Regions from separate parts of the Paenibacillus sp. BAC0078 genome, predicted to be linked through region 2. Evidence: riboswitches for the same ligand, from Rfam matches in the RefSeq annotation. Region 2 holds a riboswitch; the other holds the start of a gene.
The links. A riboswitch is a leader RNA that binds a small molecule or an ion and turns the genes downstream of it on or off. The one in region 2 is predicted to bind cyclic di-AMP.
Positions count from the first base shown of each region.

Region 1: another riboswitch for cyclic di-AMP. It lies ahead of ACX1DY_RS29590 (hypothetical protein); the one in region 2 lies ahead of ACX1DY_RS01025 (APC family permease).

Region 1 is NZ_JBTLRW010000029.1:44,656-53,231, reverse strand. It holds gene ACX1DY_RS29595 (flotillin family protein) at 1-1,056, opposite strand, end outside; gene ACX1DY_RS29590 (hypothetical protein) at 1,082-1,576, opposite strand; cyclic di-AMP (ydaO/yuaA leader) riboswitch at 1,781-1,967, opposite strand; gene ACX1DY_RS29585 (ketopantoate reductase family protein) at 2,194-3,102, opposite strand; gene ACX1DY_RS29580 (TetR/AcrR family transcriptional regulator) at 3,249-3,803, shown strand; gene ACX1DY_RS29575 (NAD-dependent epimerase/dehydratase family protein) at 4,137-5,117, opposite strand; gene ACX1DY_RS29570 (TetR/AcrR family transcriptional regulator) at 5,114-5,689, opposite strand; partial or broken gene ACX1DY_RS29565 (MFS transporter) at 5,825-6,067, opposite strand; gene hemQ (hydrogen peroxide-dependent heme synthase) at 6,812-7,558, shown strand; gene ACX1DY_RS29555 (hypothetical protein) at 7,570-7,713, shown strand; gene ACX1DY_RS29550 (Rid family hydrolase) at 7,919-8,377, shown strand.
Region 2 is NZ_JBTLRW010000001.1:229,113-237,688, reverse strand. It holds gene ACX1DY_RS01040 (ATP-binding protein) at 1-829, shown strand, start outside; gene ACX1DY_RS01035 (DsbA family protein) at 924-1,676, shown strand; gene ACX1DY_RS01030 (disulfide oxidoreductase) at 1,676-2,107, shown strand; cyclic di-AMP (ydaO/yuaA leader) riboswitch at 2,298-2,456, shown strand; gene ACX1DY_RS01025 (APC family permease) at 2,583-4,400, shown strand; gene ACX1DY_RS01020 (histidine phosphatase family protein) at 4,526-5,155, shown strand; gene ACX1DY_RS01015 (ABC transporter ATP-binding protein) at 5,317-6,123, shown strand; gene ACX1DY_RS01010 ((2Fe-2S)-binding protein) at 6,136-6,942, shown strand; gene murB (UDP-N-acetylmuramate dehydrogenase) at 7,144-8,055, shown strand; gene ACX1DY_RS01000 (hypothetical protein) at 8,115-8,456, opposite strand.

The DNA.
Region 1 (8,576 bases), on a different contig from region 2:
CCCGCGTTTGGTCGTCGTGGCTGCCTCTGCTTCCGCTTCAAGGATTTGCCGCTGCTTGGCTGCCTCCGCTCTCATAACCGTAGCCTGGTTCTCCGCCTGGGCAGGCTTGATCACCGTTGCCTCCAGTTCCTTCTGTCTCAGTTCAACTTCGATTTCCCGGACGGTCCGGTTGGCTTCCGCTTCCATCTGCGTGATCTTATCCTGTTCGGTAACCAGCGACTGCCTGATTTTATTCTGCTGCAATTCGTACGCAAGATCCGCCTGCGCCTTCTTCACTTCCGTCTCCAGCTTAAAATCGGCCTGCTTAATGTTCAGTTCCTTCTCGAACTGGGATTCCTTAGCGCGGGCGGCGGTTTCCGCTTCTATGGTGGCCTGATGCGCATCGGCTTTGGCAATGGAGGATTCTTTCGCCGCCTCAGCCTGCTTAATCTGAATGTCGCGTTCCGCTTCCGCCTTTGCAATGCTGGCATCGCGGCGGATACGCTCAATTTCCGGAACCCCCATATTGTCGATATACCCTTTATCGTCGGTAATTTTCTTAATGGTGAAGCTGACCACCTCAAGCCCCATCTTATCGAGGTCCTCCGAGCAGGTCTCCCGCATCTTGCTGTTGATTTCGTCGGGTGTCTTTAGTATGGATTCCACCGTTAATTGCCCGATTAAGCCACGCAAATGGCCTTCCACCGAATGCAGGATAATGGTCTCGCGGTCTTCTTCCGGCCGGTCGATAAACTGCTCGCTGGCAGTCAGAATAGCGGTAGGATCACTTTTGATCTTAATCTGGGCCACCGCCTCCAAGCTGAGCTTGATGCCTTGCCGGGAAAACATCGCCTGCGCCGGGATGACATCAAAGCTCATCAGCATCATGGAGATGGTCTTATTGTTCTGGAAGCCGGGGATGACAAAGGTCCCGCCGCCCTGCACCACTCTTTTTCCGCCGAGACCATACACAATCATCGCTTGATTGGGCGGAACCTTTTTATAAGCGTTCACGATACTGAACAAAGCCAGCAGGATAACAACAACAATTGCCGCGATTAAATAAAGAATAGCCATTTGCTTCGACACTCCCCGTTATTTATTATTGTTCGATTTCCCTCTCAAAGAGGGTTACTGTCGCCATTCCTTTATCCACCTTCAAAATAATCACCCTGTCGCCCTTTGCGAGCTGCTGGCCGGCTTCTGCCCGCACTCCAATGGAGCGCATCGTTCCGTGCAGCACATATTTCATTTCCCCAACCGCTCCATCCACTGCAGAAATACTGATGTAACCAAGCTGCCCCACCTGCTCATAATCCATTTCATTCATGCTGCTGTCATACCGGGTCATTAACCGGGCCAGCACCGCATACATCAGACAGCCCAGCAGTAAAGCAACCACGGTGCAGATCAGCACCACTGCAAGCATATTCATTCCGCTGAACCGGGAAAGCACATAACCAGTGCCGCCCCAGACCGTTACAAACACCATCAGCGGGAGTATGGGCACAAAGCCCGGACCTCCAGCATCGCCGCCTCCCGCATGCAGATGACCCGCCAGGCCATGTCCATGAAATCCGCCGCTGAGAAGGAGCAATAGCCCTACCCAGAAGCACACGATAAATACAGTAACGATAATCTCCCCCTTTCAGGTATTTTAGCTAGTGAATAAAAGCTCTAATTTTCGTTGTTATAAGATTTCAGCTCCTCATACAGACAGCAATTCTCTTCCTGCATGCACAGCAAAAAGACCACAGAAGCGGCAGGGCTCTCCGTGGTCGGTTAAACGATCATGGCGCTCATCCTCTCTCTTCGAGGCTTACGGGGTTAGCTGACGGATTCGGGCAGCGAGATTGCCCTACCTTGCAAGAAGCGCGCTTTTCAGCACGCAGCAAGGATTCACCCCAGGTGAGCAGCTATCTGAGCAAAAGCCGCGTTCACCATTGGTTCCCCCGTTCCCACTACCCGGAATTCAGCCATTTGAGAACAGTTTTATTACATTCAGTTGTTGATTGAATCTTACGCCTGTGGCCGTTTAATGTAAAACGTTGCAGATGGCAAAAGAAGCCAAAGATTGCCTCCCCTTCACGAATGAAGGCGCATTCTTTGGCTTCGCTCTTAAACGGCCGATGATTTGCTCATTTTTGCTTCGTTTCTCGCAAGCAGTCCCATTCGCCCAAAACAAATGCTGTAAATACCATAAACCTTAATATCTTATGGTGTGATATCCTTTTGACTTAAAAACTTCATTAAGTCGTTATTCAACTGTACAATTTCGTTGTTTGCATTACTCGCATAATCAGGCAACATCATATCCTTTACCATGTTCGTCCGTAACCATATCATAAAGAAAAAATCCAAAATCCAATCCGGACATCTAAGCAAAATTTTTATTTTAGACGGATCAATCGCAACACCGGCTTTTTGTACAGCCCTTAAATTCGCTTTCAGAGTGTATGTTATTTTATGTGCCGTTTTTCTGGTTCTAGCTGTTTTGGGGTCAATGATCTTATTATCAATATTCAAAAAGCTAAGCATTGCAATATCCGTTACGGCATGAGTTATTAAATACGCACTCATATCCTTATTTATTACGTAAGGAAGTTTTGCTGTTCTTAATAATCTTGCGAGAGTTTCTATGCGTTCTGTCACTACGCCATTAATTTCTCCGAACATAGTAGCCGCTAATAACTTTGATGGAAATCGAGCGTACAATATTCCATCTTTTATCTGTCCACCAACGCCGGGGAAGGCTGGTAAAAATCTATCCCCTACAATATCCAGCCATGAAGAGAATCCAATTGGATTACTAATCATTGTAACAATATTTTTGCTTTGATTGTCTTTGAGTGCTGACAACGCTGATTCAGATCGATCGTAACGAACTGTAACGAAAATAAAATCATAAATATCATCATTTTCAAGCTCATCAATGACATTTACTTTTATAGTTTTGACCGTACCTTTTTCATTATATTTCAGGCCATTTTCTTTCAATGTATTAAATCGATTAGAACGTGCTAACATAGTAACGTCAAGCCCTGCTTCAATAAATTTAATTGCGTATATGCTCCCTATAACACCTGCACCAAAAATTAAAATTCTATTCTGTTTTACTGACATAAAATCACCCCTATTTATTAACAATTCCTTTTGATCATCAGACAACGTGTTGTATGATGTGATCATAAATCCTTATGATTTCTTCATCAACCATCAGTTTTTTATTATTTGTCGGATGATATTCTTGTTCGCAATAGGAGGATTAAATGAAAAAGCAACCTGAAATAACGGAGAAAACAAAACAAACTTTTATAGATGTTTTTTGTGAGCTATATAGTCAAAAGCCGATTGAAAAAATCTCGATTCAAGAAATTGCGAATAAGTCGGGATATAACCGCAGCACATTTTATCAATACTTTACTGATATTTACGAATTGTTAGACTTTGTTGAGAATGATTTATTGAACTACATAAAAGAAGAATTAGCGAATAAAGCGTTATCTACGCATACTGCTGTTCAAAATCCGCTTCATTGTTTGGAGAAAAGGGAGTATCTCTCGATTCTCAATGCCCTCTTGGGCGATTATGGCAGTATTCGTTTTTTAGAACGCTTGAAAAGAGAAATCACCCTTGATAGCTTGGAATTAAACCTTCCGCAAAACAACTCCATAACGCCATACTTGATTGAGTTTCACATATCAACATCACTTTCTTTATTTCGTCTTTGGCTCCAGCGACAAAAGGATTTATCGCCAGAAGAATTTTTCGAGTTAGTGGAAAACCTATATAAAAAGGGGGTAGCGCCATATTCTAAAAAATGAATCTACTTAAAATTGATAGATGGGTGTGCAATATTTTTGATAATATGCACACTGAAAAAGCCCAGCCAATAAGTTCGTACTAGTGACTGCGCTTATTATATCTTCCAATGGTTACGATAGTCAGCAAAGTGTGGGGCAGAAAAAAACAGTGCTTGTATTCTACATGAAGGATATCCTCTACTACCTGCACATGAGCGAGCGCTAAGCACGTTACATGCTCGTTTTCCTGAATTACTGATTGCTACGGCTTCTCTGCTGTCTGCCATATCGACAAAAGGGGGAAAGTCCAAAGAACGACTAACCGGCGATTGCCGGCGTTCGCCCTCCAAAGCACTATCGTAGAGCAGATGGTTCCTCATAGCTTTGCAAGCCCGCGTCGCGCAAAGTTCTTCCGACATAGCCCAACTCTCGACGTGCAGCGGCATCGTTGACTGTGAACTCACGCCCGATCATGCGTATCATCGAGCGTGAGATCGGCGGATCCCCGTCTTTCCGCGTGACGGCCCAGATAGTGTCGAGCAGCCGGCCAATGGCAGAGGCAAGCCAGTAGGGCATCGAACGCAGCTTATCGATGGACAGGCCCTGTAAGTTCGCGAGCGAGGTGACGAACTCACGGAAAGTCTGCCCTTCCTGGTCTTTGATGAAGAAGGCATGACCGCCTTCTCCGCGTTTAAGAGCGCATTGTATGGCTTCTACCACATTGTCCACGTGGCAGGTTGCAAAAGCGTAGTCGCCGCGGTTGATGAAGGCGAACTGTCCAGACCTGACTGCTTCGGGAAGCCCTTGACTAAACGGATCACCAGGCCCCCAGATAGCCGGCGGGCGAAGCGCGATGGTGCGAAAGCCGGGTTTGTTAGCTGCCAGAACCATTGATTCGGCCCGTGCCTTGCTCGCCAGGTAGGCGGAGAAGTGGCTCGGGAAAATCGGCGTGCTTTCATCAACGTTGCGGATGGGCGTACCGCCATTATCCATGAGGATTCCCGCTGCGCTGATGTAGACGAATGTCTTCGCACCTGCGGACTCGGCTGCCTTCAACAAGGCTACGGTTCCATCAACGTTGGTGCGGAAGAAGGGTTCGCGAGGCCCCGAAAAGCGGAACAGGGCGGCCGCGTGCACAACCGCATCAATCACCGGCAATATGAGTGGCGTGCTGCTTTCGAGATCGGCATCGACTGGCGTAGCACCCATGGACTTGAGTTTGGCGTGAGATGATATGGAGCGTGTGAGTGCGAAAATCTCGTGACCGTCCTCTATGAGCTTCGGGATTAGGCGACCGCCTAGCAGACCAGTACCTCCCGTGACAAGAATTTTCATTCTGTTCGTCCTTTCTGTTCAGGATTTAGGATGGACCGTATGGCACCCTCGCGGATTTGCTCCAGGACTTCTGAAGTGGGTGGCACCGCTTTGCGTAGCCGAGCTGTGACGTATAGTAGGGATGCAGCATTCGCAGACGCCCACATGAGATCGGCAGCCACCTCCACCGTCGGCCTGAGCCGGCCCTCAGCGGCGATGGCCGCGATGCGTTGGATGAGGAGCGCAAAGGCCTGCTCGGCGGCGGGAATTTCAGCATCGTTGAGAACGCGGCCCATCATCACCGCGTAGAGCCGTGGACGAGCCGCCGCGAAGCGCACGTAATCGTCCCAGCCCTCGCGTAGTGCCATAACCGGATCGAAGGATTGCGTGGCAGTCCTTTTGCTTTCGAGAAACTGAGCAAATGCTTCCTTAATGGCGGCGCTCAGTAGCCCGTCGGCGCTGCCGAAGTGATGATACAGCGTCGGTGCGGTCACCTTCGCGATTGCGCAGACAGAGCGTGTCGTGAACTGTGCCTCGCCCTCTTCCTCGAGAACTTGTAAAGCCGCATTGAGTAGAACGTCGTGTGTATTCATGCGACCAATATAGCACAGCTATATTGGTTTGTCTATAGCGATGCTATATTGGTGCCAATACCCTCCTGACATTCGATAAACCCCCAGGTTCCCGACGTGACTATATCCGTTCCCCGTACGGACGCTGAAAATCCCTCGCTTCATTCGATGAGTGGCGACTGTGATGATAGGAGCTCCTATAGACACACCCAGTGCATATCCGGTAATGAGTAGCCCTGCTGAGGGGATGGACACCTGCAAGCTTTCGGCCACTTCAGGAAGTAACCCCATAATAATAAATTCAGTCATTCCAATCGCAAATGCCCCTATTGTCAGCGCTAATAGCGCCAAAGTCGGGCTTTTACTTTCTGGTTTATTTTCTATATTCACTACATCCAAATAAATAACCACCTATCCGTTTTTTTCAAAAAGAAAGCACTCGAAAACCAGCAGCTTTAGCACCAGACTCAGGTGATTCCTGCATTATTCACAAGCCCCATTCGACAAGCTCTTTTTGCCATCTACTCGTGTTTCCTTGCGAAACGGCATTCCTGCAAATAAGACTAGAAGAATGTTATATTCATTAGCACGCGCTTGTTATCCCTATCCAATTTGCTGAGCAAAACTCGTTAAATCCAGATCCCCCTAAACTCCCCAGCTTTAATCCTGTCACGAAAAAATCGAACATACGATTCCGGTCTTGCCTTTCACTAGAATCATGGTACAATAAAAGATACCGTTCGGTATCTTTTATTGTACAACAAGCTGTTCTAGAATGAAATAGCGCCGAGCCATTTTGATTTCATGAGAGGTATTACCTTTTTGGAATAACTAAAACTTATAGGAGGACTTGAGAATGACTGAAAAGTAAATTTTAAAAACGTTTGACTGATCTGACCTTATTTTTCCCCGAATTAAAGAGTTGTCACATAATGAATATATTTGTTAAAATACGGAACTAAAATTCTCATTGTTGCTCGGGATAGACGCATTCAAATGCTTCTCAAATCAATAGTCCCGTTACATTGGATGCAGCAACTCCTTATCAGGATGAAATCACTCTTTGTTCTAAGATCAAGAAATGAAATTCAAAAAAAGAAAGCTATTGGATAAGCCAAAACAACCAAGGGAGGCTAAAGTAAGATGAGTGAAGCAACAGAAACGCTAGAGGGTTGGTACGCGCTGCATGATTTCCGCACAATCGACTGGGTTGCCTGGAAAAGTGCAACCACAGAGGAACGCGAGTATGCAAAGCATGATTTGATGACGCTAATCTACGAATGGTCGGCGGTCGAATCCCGGATGGAAGGCAGCTTGGCAATGTACGCCATCGTCGGCCAGAAGGCAGACATTATGTTTATAAACCTACGCGAGACACTCGAGGAGCTGAACTCAGCGGAGAACGCATTTAATCGTTCTCGGTTCGCCAAATTCGTAAAACCAGTTTACTCATACGTCAGTGTCGTCGAGCTGAGCAATTATTTAGCACCTCCCGGCTCCGATCCGATGCAAGTTCCCGAAGTAGCCGCTCGCCTTAAGCCAATCTTACCCAAGGCGAAACATATCTGCTTTTACCCTATGAACAAGCGACGCATGCTTAACGATAACTGGTACATGCTCTCTCTGGAGGAGCGCAAAAACTTCATGCGCAGTCACGGTATGATCGGCCGCAATTATGCAGGTAAGGTCAAGCAGATTATCACCGGCTCGGTCGGCTTCGACGATTGGGAGTGGGGTGTTACACTGTTTGCCGACGATCCGCTGCATTTTAAGAAGCTCGTCTATGAGATGCGGTTCGACGAGACTAGCGCACGCTTCGGAGAATTCGGCCAGTTTTACGTTGGCAACATACTCACACCTGTTGGCTTGACAGAGTTGCTGAACGTGTAAAGGGCTAAATTATGCTTCACGGATTAAAAATGCTTTATAAACCCTCCTTTGAAATTAGTGGTGTTAGAGAAGTAAATGACGAAGCTCTTGAAAAACTGGCTAAGAAGTATGCTGAATTCGTCACTCAGCCATTTCTGATTGCAGTTGAATCCTAAGGGGGGATCTCACTCGGGGAGTCATCCAAAAACTTAACCCCTCATAAGCGGCGCTGCGCTCATATGTCCAGTAATCGTTGCTGGTGCATAAAAAAAGAACGGTTCCTGAGCATAATGTTATCCATCAGCAACGACAATGCAATCGGCTCACAAGAAAAAGCGGCTCGGATATCCGAGTCAGCGTATACGAAAAGGAGATAAGAAGATGACGAATACGAACGCAACGAATGGTAAAGAGGCCGCCTATCATGGTGTGCCGGCGGAAGACGCTTACGGTTATGCACAAGCAATCAAGATCGGAAACACGATCCATGTTTCCGGCCAACTCAGCCACGACGAAAATGGGGCGATGGTCTTCCCCGCGGTGCTCGATGAATCTGGGAAGCCGGCCGACTTCTCGATGATGGAGGAGCAGATGCGGGTAACCTATGCCAATGCCGCGAAGATCCTAGCACAATTCGGGGCCACCTTCGATCACGTGGTTGAAGATACGCTCTACGTCCTCGATGTCGATGCGGCATTTGCGGTCGCAGGCAAGGTTCGGAAAGAAGTCTACGGGACACCGCAGCCTCAGGTCGCCAGCAATTTGATCGGCGTACCGAGACTGGGCTTCCCAGAGCAACTAATCGAAATCGTCTTCAAGGCAGTGCTGCCTCAAGCCTAAGCGGACGCGGGTTTGACGAGGAGGCGTGCCCATCACGAACCCATCAAGACAACTGCCCCCAACGACATGCTGATTGTGTGCCAACCTGTGGCAGCATGTCGTGTTATGCATGAGACGTGTATTGGCATCCTTGGTCGCTGATAACTCCTGTAATGCAGTCGGTTCAGCCAAGTTGTACGTTAAATACCGAAAGGCTATT
Region 2 (8,576 bases):
GGTACATGATAAACAGAACTTTGTGTATATCGTTGCGGAGGATGTTACCGCATTGGCGGAATATCAGCAGGAGTTAATCGTGGCGAAAAATGCTGCCGAGAGCGCCGCCCGGATGAAAAGCGAGTTCCTGGCTACCATGAGCCACGAAATCAGGACCCCGCTTAACGGAATCATTGGCATCAATCAACTGCTCACAGAGGAAATAAGATTGCCTGAGCATTTAGACCTGCTTAAGCTCCAGAACACAAGCAGTCACGCTCTACTAAAAGTAATGAACGACATCCTCGATATCTCCCGCTTGGAGGCAGAGAATTTGCTGCTGTACAGAGAGCCTTTTCAGCTTGCAGCCATGCTTCAGGAATGTATGGACCTGTTTGCAGTGAATGCCAGCGATAAAAATTTGAGCCTTAAGCTCCAGCTTGAGCCGTCGATCCCCCAAACTGTAGTCGGTGACAGTGCGCGAATCCGCCAGATTCTCGTCAATTTAATCGGAAATGCAGTCAAATTCACCCATGCCGGAGAGGTTAGTGTAATTGTAGAGCCTTATAATTCTGCTGGAGCAGCCTTGGATCTGCAGTTTACAGTTAAGGATACGGGCATTGGGATCTCGCCTGACAAGCTGAGGCTGTTGTTCCAGCCTTTCTCCCAGGTGGATGCTTCCCACAGCCGCAGCTATCCCGGAACCGGGCTTGGGCTGGCTATATGCAAAAAGCTGGTCGATTTAATGAACGGCGAGATTTGGGCTGCAGCCGCAGATGGCGGCGGGACCGAATTTAGCTTTCGGATTACGCTGCAGACTATTGAACAGATCGGGACAGAAGCCGTGTGAATGGGGTTTGCCAAAGCTAGAGTTTTAATTATATAATTTTAAATCATATGAACTTCATCACACCAGTCCGCACAGGACGGAAAGGAACTCTCTTTTGAGCAAAACAAAAAATAATAATGTCATGGCTCCCCAATTAAACAAGCAGGAGAGACGCAGGGCAGAGCTTGAGAAGCAGAAGACGAGAATTCTGATTATCAGTACAGTAGCGTTAGTTGTTATCATCTTTGTAGGGTTATTCATGTTAGCTTCAAAGGACAGTTCCTCGTCAACAGCAGGTTCCGGTACAGCATTCAACTTCAATTACAGTGAGCTGCCAAGACTAGGCAAAGAGGATGCCCCGGTAAAAATCGTCGAGTTTGGCGATTTCAAATGTCCGGCGTGCGCCCAATTCTCCGGCTCGATCAAACCGCAGCTTGTTCAGGAATATGTGAATCAGGGTAAGGCGGCACTTTATTTTGTGAATATGGCCTTTATTGGCCCGGATTCGGTAACGGCCTCTTTGGCCGCATTGTCTGTCTACCATCAGAACAGTGACGCTTTCTGGACCTACTACGATGCTATTTATGCTAACCAAGGTGACGAGAACAAGGAGTGGGCAACCGCAGACTTTCTGGTAAGCCTGGCGCAGAAGGAAAAACTCCCGATTGATTTTGATCTCCTGCGCAAAGACATTGAGAACCGCACCTATGAAAGTGAACTGCAAAGCGACATTAAGATCGCCAAAGATGCAGGGGTAACTTCCACACCTACAGTTTTTGTTAATGGTGTAAAGGTGGATGAGCCTTTCAAGATGCAAGCGATTGACGCACAGGTTAAAGCCGCCACCACAGCAGTGAGTGCCAAGTGATGAAGTTTTCCAGGTTCTGCCGCCGCCACTGCCTTTATCTGGCCTGGTTCGTATCCGTAATTGCCGTAGCAGGCAGCTTGTATCTCAGCGAGGTGCTGAAATATGAGCCCTGCAAGCTCTGCTGGTTCCAGCGCATTTTTATGTATCCGCAGCTCATCCTGCTCGGAATTGCCACCTACCGGAATGATAAAAGCATTATTCCCTATGTGCTCCCCTTAAGCCTGATTGGCGGCTCGATCTCGCTCTATCATTATGCCGAGCAGAAGATTCCCGCCCTCAGTAAGGTGATTCCCTGCACAATCGGCGTTCCCTGCAACAAGGATTATCTGAATTATTTCGGGTTTATTACCATTCCGTTGCTGGCACTGATTGCTTTTGCATTAATCGCAATTTTGCTCTGGAACGGGCGTAAAGAAGAAGAGGCAGAGTAAGAAACTTCTGACACAAATATTAATCGAAATCCTGTAAAAAGACGTGTTGAAGGGATAATTGAAGAGAATGAAAGATCGGGTTATCCCTCATCCTGGATTTGCGTTATTTGAATGTTTTTTCATTATTTTTTCATTTTTTTCACCGCTTTACGGAAGACGCGTTGTAGATTATCATTAGTCCTTGTGAGAAGTTGAATACGCGCTGAATTTTCCGTAAGGGAAAACGGGGGAACCATTATTGGCAGATGTGCCAAAGGGGTGAATCGGGAGCGGGTCAAATGACCCCAACCGTAGGGCTACCACAGTCCGAATCCGCCAGCTAACCTCGTAAGCAACGGTGGGATAATGACGATGCTATAAGCATGCGGATCATTTCCGTATGCTTATTTTTGTGCCTGCATTTATGAAACCCGCCGATGAAAACAGCGCACGGTACTACCGATTCAGCTTAACAAAGAGAGGAACTGTTACTACAATGGTAAGCAAGGTAAAACGACTATTGATCGGGCGTCCGATGAAGTCGAATGAGCTCGATCATGAAAAGTTATCCAAGGTAAAAGCATTGGCTGTCCTATCTTCTGATGCGCTCTCGTCTGTAGCCTATGGGACGGAACAAATCCTGATTGTCTTGGTGGCTGCCGGTTTTACAGCCATCTGGTATTCACTGCCAATTGCATTAGCCGTATTGGGCCTGCTGGCTATTTTGATTTTATCCTATCGCCAGACCATTTTTGCCTATCCTCAGGGCGGCGGCGCGTATATCGTAGCCAAAAGCAACCTCGGGATTCCAACCGGCTTGCTCGCCGGAGGCTCTTTGTTGGTGGATTACATTTTGACCGTTGCGGTAAGTGCCTCGGCGGGTACGGATGCGATTACATCCGCTTTTCCAAGTCTGCATAATCATAGCGTACTTATCGCTGTTACCGTAATTCTGCTCTTGACCATTGTCAATTTGCGGGGGGTTACGGAATCTGCATCCTTCATTGCCATTCCGGTATATCTGTTCGTGATCTCGATCTTTGTGCTGATTATATCAGGAGTATTCAAATATATAACCGGCGGCGCTCATGCGAGTGTCCCTGAAATCGGGTCGGCCGTTTCCAACGTCAGCCTGTTTCTGTTGCTCAAGGCCTTCAGCTCCGGTTGTTCGGCGCTGACGGGTGTCGAGGCTGTATCCAATGCCATTCCGAACTTCAAAGCCCCGGCGGAGAAAAATGCCGCCAAAACCTTGATGATGATGGGGATTATCCTCGGGATCATGTTCACGGGGATTACGCTGCTTGCTTACTGGTATGGAGTTACACCGGATGAAAAAGCGACAGTTGTTTCACAAATTGCCGAATCCACCTTTGGCCGCGGCGCTTTGTACTTTTTCATTCAAGGCATTACAGCAGTGATCCTGTTCCTGGCTGCCAATACAGCCTACTCGGCGTTTCCGCTACTCGCCTTCATGTTCGCTAAGGATAAGTACCTGCCGCATGCATTTATGGTCCGCGGTGACCGCTTGGGCTTCTCCAACGGCATTATTTTTCTTGGGGTCCTATCGGCCTTGCTTGTAACGGCATTCCACGGTAATACCGAGAGCTTGATTCCTTTGTATGCGGTGGGTGTGTTTATTCCGTTTACACTGTCCCAGCTTGGCATGATGGTGCACTGGTTCAAGACCAAGCCCAAAGGCTGGCACAATAAATTTGCTGTGAACACGGTGGGGATGCTCACAACTCTGACAATTACAATGATCTTCATTATTACGAAGTTCTCCAGTGTATGGATGGCCTTTATCTTCCTGCCTGTTGTCATGTTCGTGTTCCACCGCATTCACCACCATTATCTGAATACTGCAGATCAGCTGCGTATTTGCCCGGCAACAGATAAGCCCTGCATTAAGGGAAGCACAGTAGTCGTTCCTGTCGCGGGTGTGACACGTGCGGTGCTACATTCAATCAGCTACGCCAAGTCCTTGACGGACAATGTGGTGGCTGTGTACGTCGGTTTTGATGAAGAAGAAATTCACAAGATGGAGCAGAAATGGGAGGAGTGGAACCCCGGTGTACGCCTGATTGTGCTCCGTTCCCGTTACCGCAGCATTATCCGTCCGCTTGTCAAGTTCATTGATACGGTAGAGTGGAAGACAGCTTCAACCGACCATATCACCGTCTTGATCCCGCAATTTATTACCAAGCACTGGTGGCAGGCCATCCTGCATAACCAGACCAGCTTGTTCATCCGTTCTTATCTCATGAATCAAAAAGACATTGTTGTAGCAACCGTGCCTTTTCATTTGCACAAATAGACAGATAGACTGCATTATCATGGCTGTTTCCGGGGATTCCGGAAGCGGCCTTTTTTTATGGAAGAAATAGAATTCATCAATATGGTATTATATGTATTACGACTATTAAAGGGGGTAGAAGGGAAATGGCTATTTATTTTGTAAGACATGGTATAGATGAAGAAGGTTTTCGCGGCGGATGGAGTCAGCGTGGACTTGTAGCCCAGGGTTACAGGCAATCGGAGAAGCTCGGCCATTATCTCAAGGAAAATAAGTCCACATTTAACATTCATCGTATCATTAGCAGCGATTTGCAGCGGGCATTAGATACGGCAAATGAGATTGCCAGGGCACTAGAAATGCCAGTTGAAGGCAGCAGTTACTGGAGAGAAACGAACAATGGTGTCATAGCCGGTATGCCCAACGAAATCGTAGATGAACGGTATCCTGGTTTGTATTTCGCAAGTTTACAGATGGATGAGAGGTATCCTGGCGGTGAAAGTCCTCTTGAGTTTTTCACTCGTATAAAAGAGGCATTTATGAAATTATGCGAAGAGCAAGTAAGAAGCAGTCATAATGAAAATGTAGTCGTTGTTACACACGGTGGTGTAATAAACGTTATTTATCATATTCTAAGAGGGTTAGATTGGACAAACAAAAGCAGCAAAACATTCCCGGCTTCATATACCAGTATTCATAAAGTGGAGTATTGTGACGGAGGCTGGGAAATTTCAATAGAAAACCATACGGAGCATCTAAATTGTACCAAAAACTAAACATTTATATTGACATGGATAATGAGAATCAATATCATTTAGTGGAGTGAGACTAAGGCATTCGGCTTATCAATTTAAGCGAATGTTACGAAGCAAATTTTACTGTGATGTTGAACCTGCAGGAGCAACTGCTCCTTAAAACTTTTTTAGGAGTGAAAACCATGTCAGAACGTTTGAACACAGAACAATTAAGTATAGGATATGCTGAGACGATGATCGTCAAGGGATTGGATCTGTCCCTTCCAACAGGGAAGATCACAGCGCTTGTCGGGGCCAACGGCTCCGGGAAATCTACCATTCTCAAGACTATGGCGCGTATCATGAAGCCTAAGAGCGGCAGTGTGATGCTGGACGGCAAGTCGATTCACAATCTGTCCACAAAAGAGGTAGCCCGGCAGCTTGCGATTCTGCCGCAGAATCCTACCGCTCCGGATGGTCTGACCGTCTCTGAGCTGGTTGGCTATGGCCGCTATCCCCATCAGAAGGGCTTCGGCACCATGACTTCGGAGGACCGCGAAATTATCGCTAAGGCGATCTCTGTTACCGGGATGGAAGCGTTCCATGACCGCCCGATTGACCGCCTCTCCGGGGGGCAGCGCCAGCGGGCCTGGATTGCTATGGCTCTGGCTCAGCAGACGGATATTCTTTTCCTCGATGAGCCGACAACGTTTCTTGATATGGCGCACCAATTGGAGGTGCTGCAGCTTCTGCAGAAGCTGAACGAGGAGGAAGGCCGCACGATTATTATGGTTGTGCATGATTTGAACCATGCGTCCCGTTATGCCCAGCATATGGTGGCGATCAAATCGGGCAGTGTGATCAGCGAAGGCACTCCGGCCGAGGTAATGACGCCGGGTGTGCTGCGTGAGGTATTCGGGATCGAAGCGGATATTGTTCCTGATCCGCGTACAGGTGTGCCACTCTGCCTGCCTTATGAATTGGCGGCATACAAAGCGGTAGCAATGTAATGAGGCAAGGGTATGAATGAAGCGCTCAGCCAAGAGCTGATCAGCAAGTTTGACCTTCATCCCGTACAACCTGCCGAGGCTCTGCATTCTTTTAAGGCGCTGGAGCTTGTCCATGAAGAGGGAATGCGCCCTTTCCTCGACTGTTACCGCCCTCTTATGAAAGCACTGGATGATAAAGCGGCTGCGGCATATATGGGAAGCTGGTTCTCGAGTCTGGCGCTCGCGGTGCAATATTCGCTCTCCGTATATTCCTCAATACCGATAGTAAGCTTGTCTTGTTTATCCAACCATCTCATTCCGGCCAACGGGTATTGCCGGATAGCTTTTTCGCTACAGGACTGGGAGATAGAGAATGCCCCGAAGGAAGCGGCGCGTGAGGGTTGGCGCAATGAGGTACTGACCCGCTTCTACCGTGATACAGCAGCTCCGTTACTGCGGAGCTTGCATGAGGCAAGCGGTCTGAGTCTGAGTGATATATGGGGCCAACTGCCGACTAAATTCAACTACTATATGGAGCAGTTTGCAGATGGGCTTCAGGATTCCAAGCTGCTGGATACTTTACAGGACGATTACAGCTATCTGAAGCACAGTCTGCCGGCAGAAATTCTCGGGATGAAGCGGAATCCGTTTGATGTCACGGTTCGCAGAATAGAAGCGCTGGACGACCCGGAGCGGACCGTGCAGATGCGCAACCGCTGCTGTCTCTATTACCGGACTGAAGGTGGAAGCTACTGTTACACCTGTCCCCGCTTGAAAGAAGAGGAGAGAGCGGCACGGCGGGTAGAATACCGCAAAAAGGCGGCCCGCCCCCAAGGATAGGTTATAAACGTGAAATCTGACTCATAATGATTATATATGCAGCAGGCCCAGGCTCCCGTCATTGACAAGGGAGCCTGTTCGTTGTTAAAGTTGTGGTTGCCCTGATTAAATTCCACACTATTTTTTTGCATATAAGCAGCGGAGTATGATTATCCGGTGAATAAGGATCATTATTTTTATAGAGTCAAAGGAGCAAAGAAGATGAATATCAGCAAAATATATGAGGATCTGCAGCAGTTGGTTCGGGCTGGAGCGGTTAAGCGCGATGAGGTGCTGGAGAGCCACGTGTTCACCCGTATGGGCGGTCAGGCGGACGTCCTGGCAGCGCCAGTGACCTATGAGGAGCTTCAGTCCATTGTTACATATGCCCGCGTAAATGAAATTCCGCTTACAGTCCTGGGTAATGGCTCGAATGTCATTATCCGTGACGGAGGCATCCGCGGAATTGTTCTGCTGACCTCTGAATTAACCGAAATGGGGCTGCGGGACGATTTGCTCTATGCCCAGTGCGGCGCAAAGATTATTGATGTCTCCAGATTTGCTTTGGAGAAGCAGCTTGCCGGGCTTGAGTTCGCCTGCGGAATTCCTGGCACTGTAGGCGGAGCGCTGTACATGAATGCTGGAGCATATGGCGGTGAGGTCAAGGATGTGCTGCATAGCGCACTTGCCGTTGACAAAGCTGGACGGCTGGTGACTTTGCAGGGGGATGAACTGGAGTGGGGCTACCGTAAAAGCGTCTTCGCCAGCGGGGACTTCATTGTGCTGGAGGCCCGATTTGCCTTGCAGCCGGGGGATTCAGCGAATATCAAAGCCATAATGGACGATTTGACCTACCAGCGTGAATCGAAGCAGCCACTGGAGTATCCTTCCTGCGGAAGTGTCTTCAAGCGCCCTCCCGGAAGATTTGCCGGGCAATTGATTCAAGAAAGCGGACTTCAGGGAACAAGAATCGGCGGTGCTGAAGTGTCGCGTAAGCATGCAGGATTCATTGTGAACACAGATCATGCGACGGCTAAGGACTATATCGGGCTGATTCATCATGTTCAGGCTACGGTTAAGGATAAGTTCGGTGTGGAGCTCGAGACGGAAGTAGAGATTATTGGAGAAGAGTAACTGATATAGGACGCAGGCTGAAATGCCGCGTCCTGTTTTTTTCTGCATAAGAGGCAGGGTCATGCTTCAGCCAGTGAGATGGAATACTTTCCTCTATCTGTCCGGAGTTCAACCTGACCGTCATCTACAGCATCCAGGCGGAGCCCGCTGACGGCAATCTCATAGCTCTGCTGGGGAAGAGGTACTAGCTCGCCATCCCTGTTAAGGGTACTGCCAGTGCCCCGCAAGATCAGCGCGCTGTCCAGATAATCGTCAATAACGTCATCGGCATTACGGTAAGCCACGGATTCCAGACTGAAGTGGACGGTGTCGTGGTCATTCATCTCCTGTTTCTTAATGACAATGGTTGCGCCCGCCTGGGCGGTCAGCCAATCCATAAGTTTCTGTTCGCTTTGATCCATCAGATGATCCCATCCTTATCAAGGAGATTATAGAAGTTAAGTTACCCTTTTGTTCGAAATTGAATCCATAGTTCTGTCAGTGAGGGAAAAATAATAATTAATGTTATGAATAATTTATGC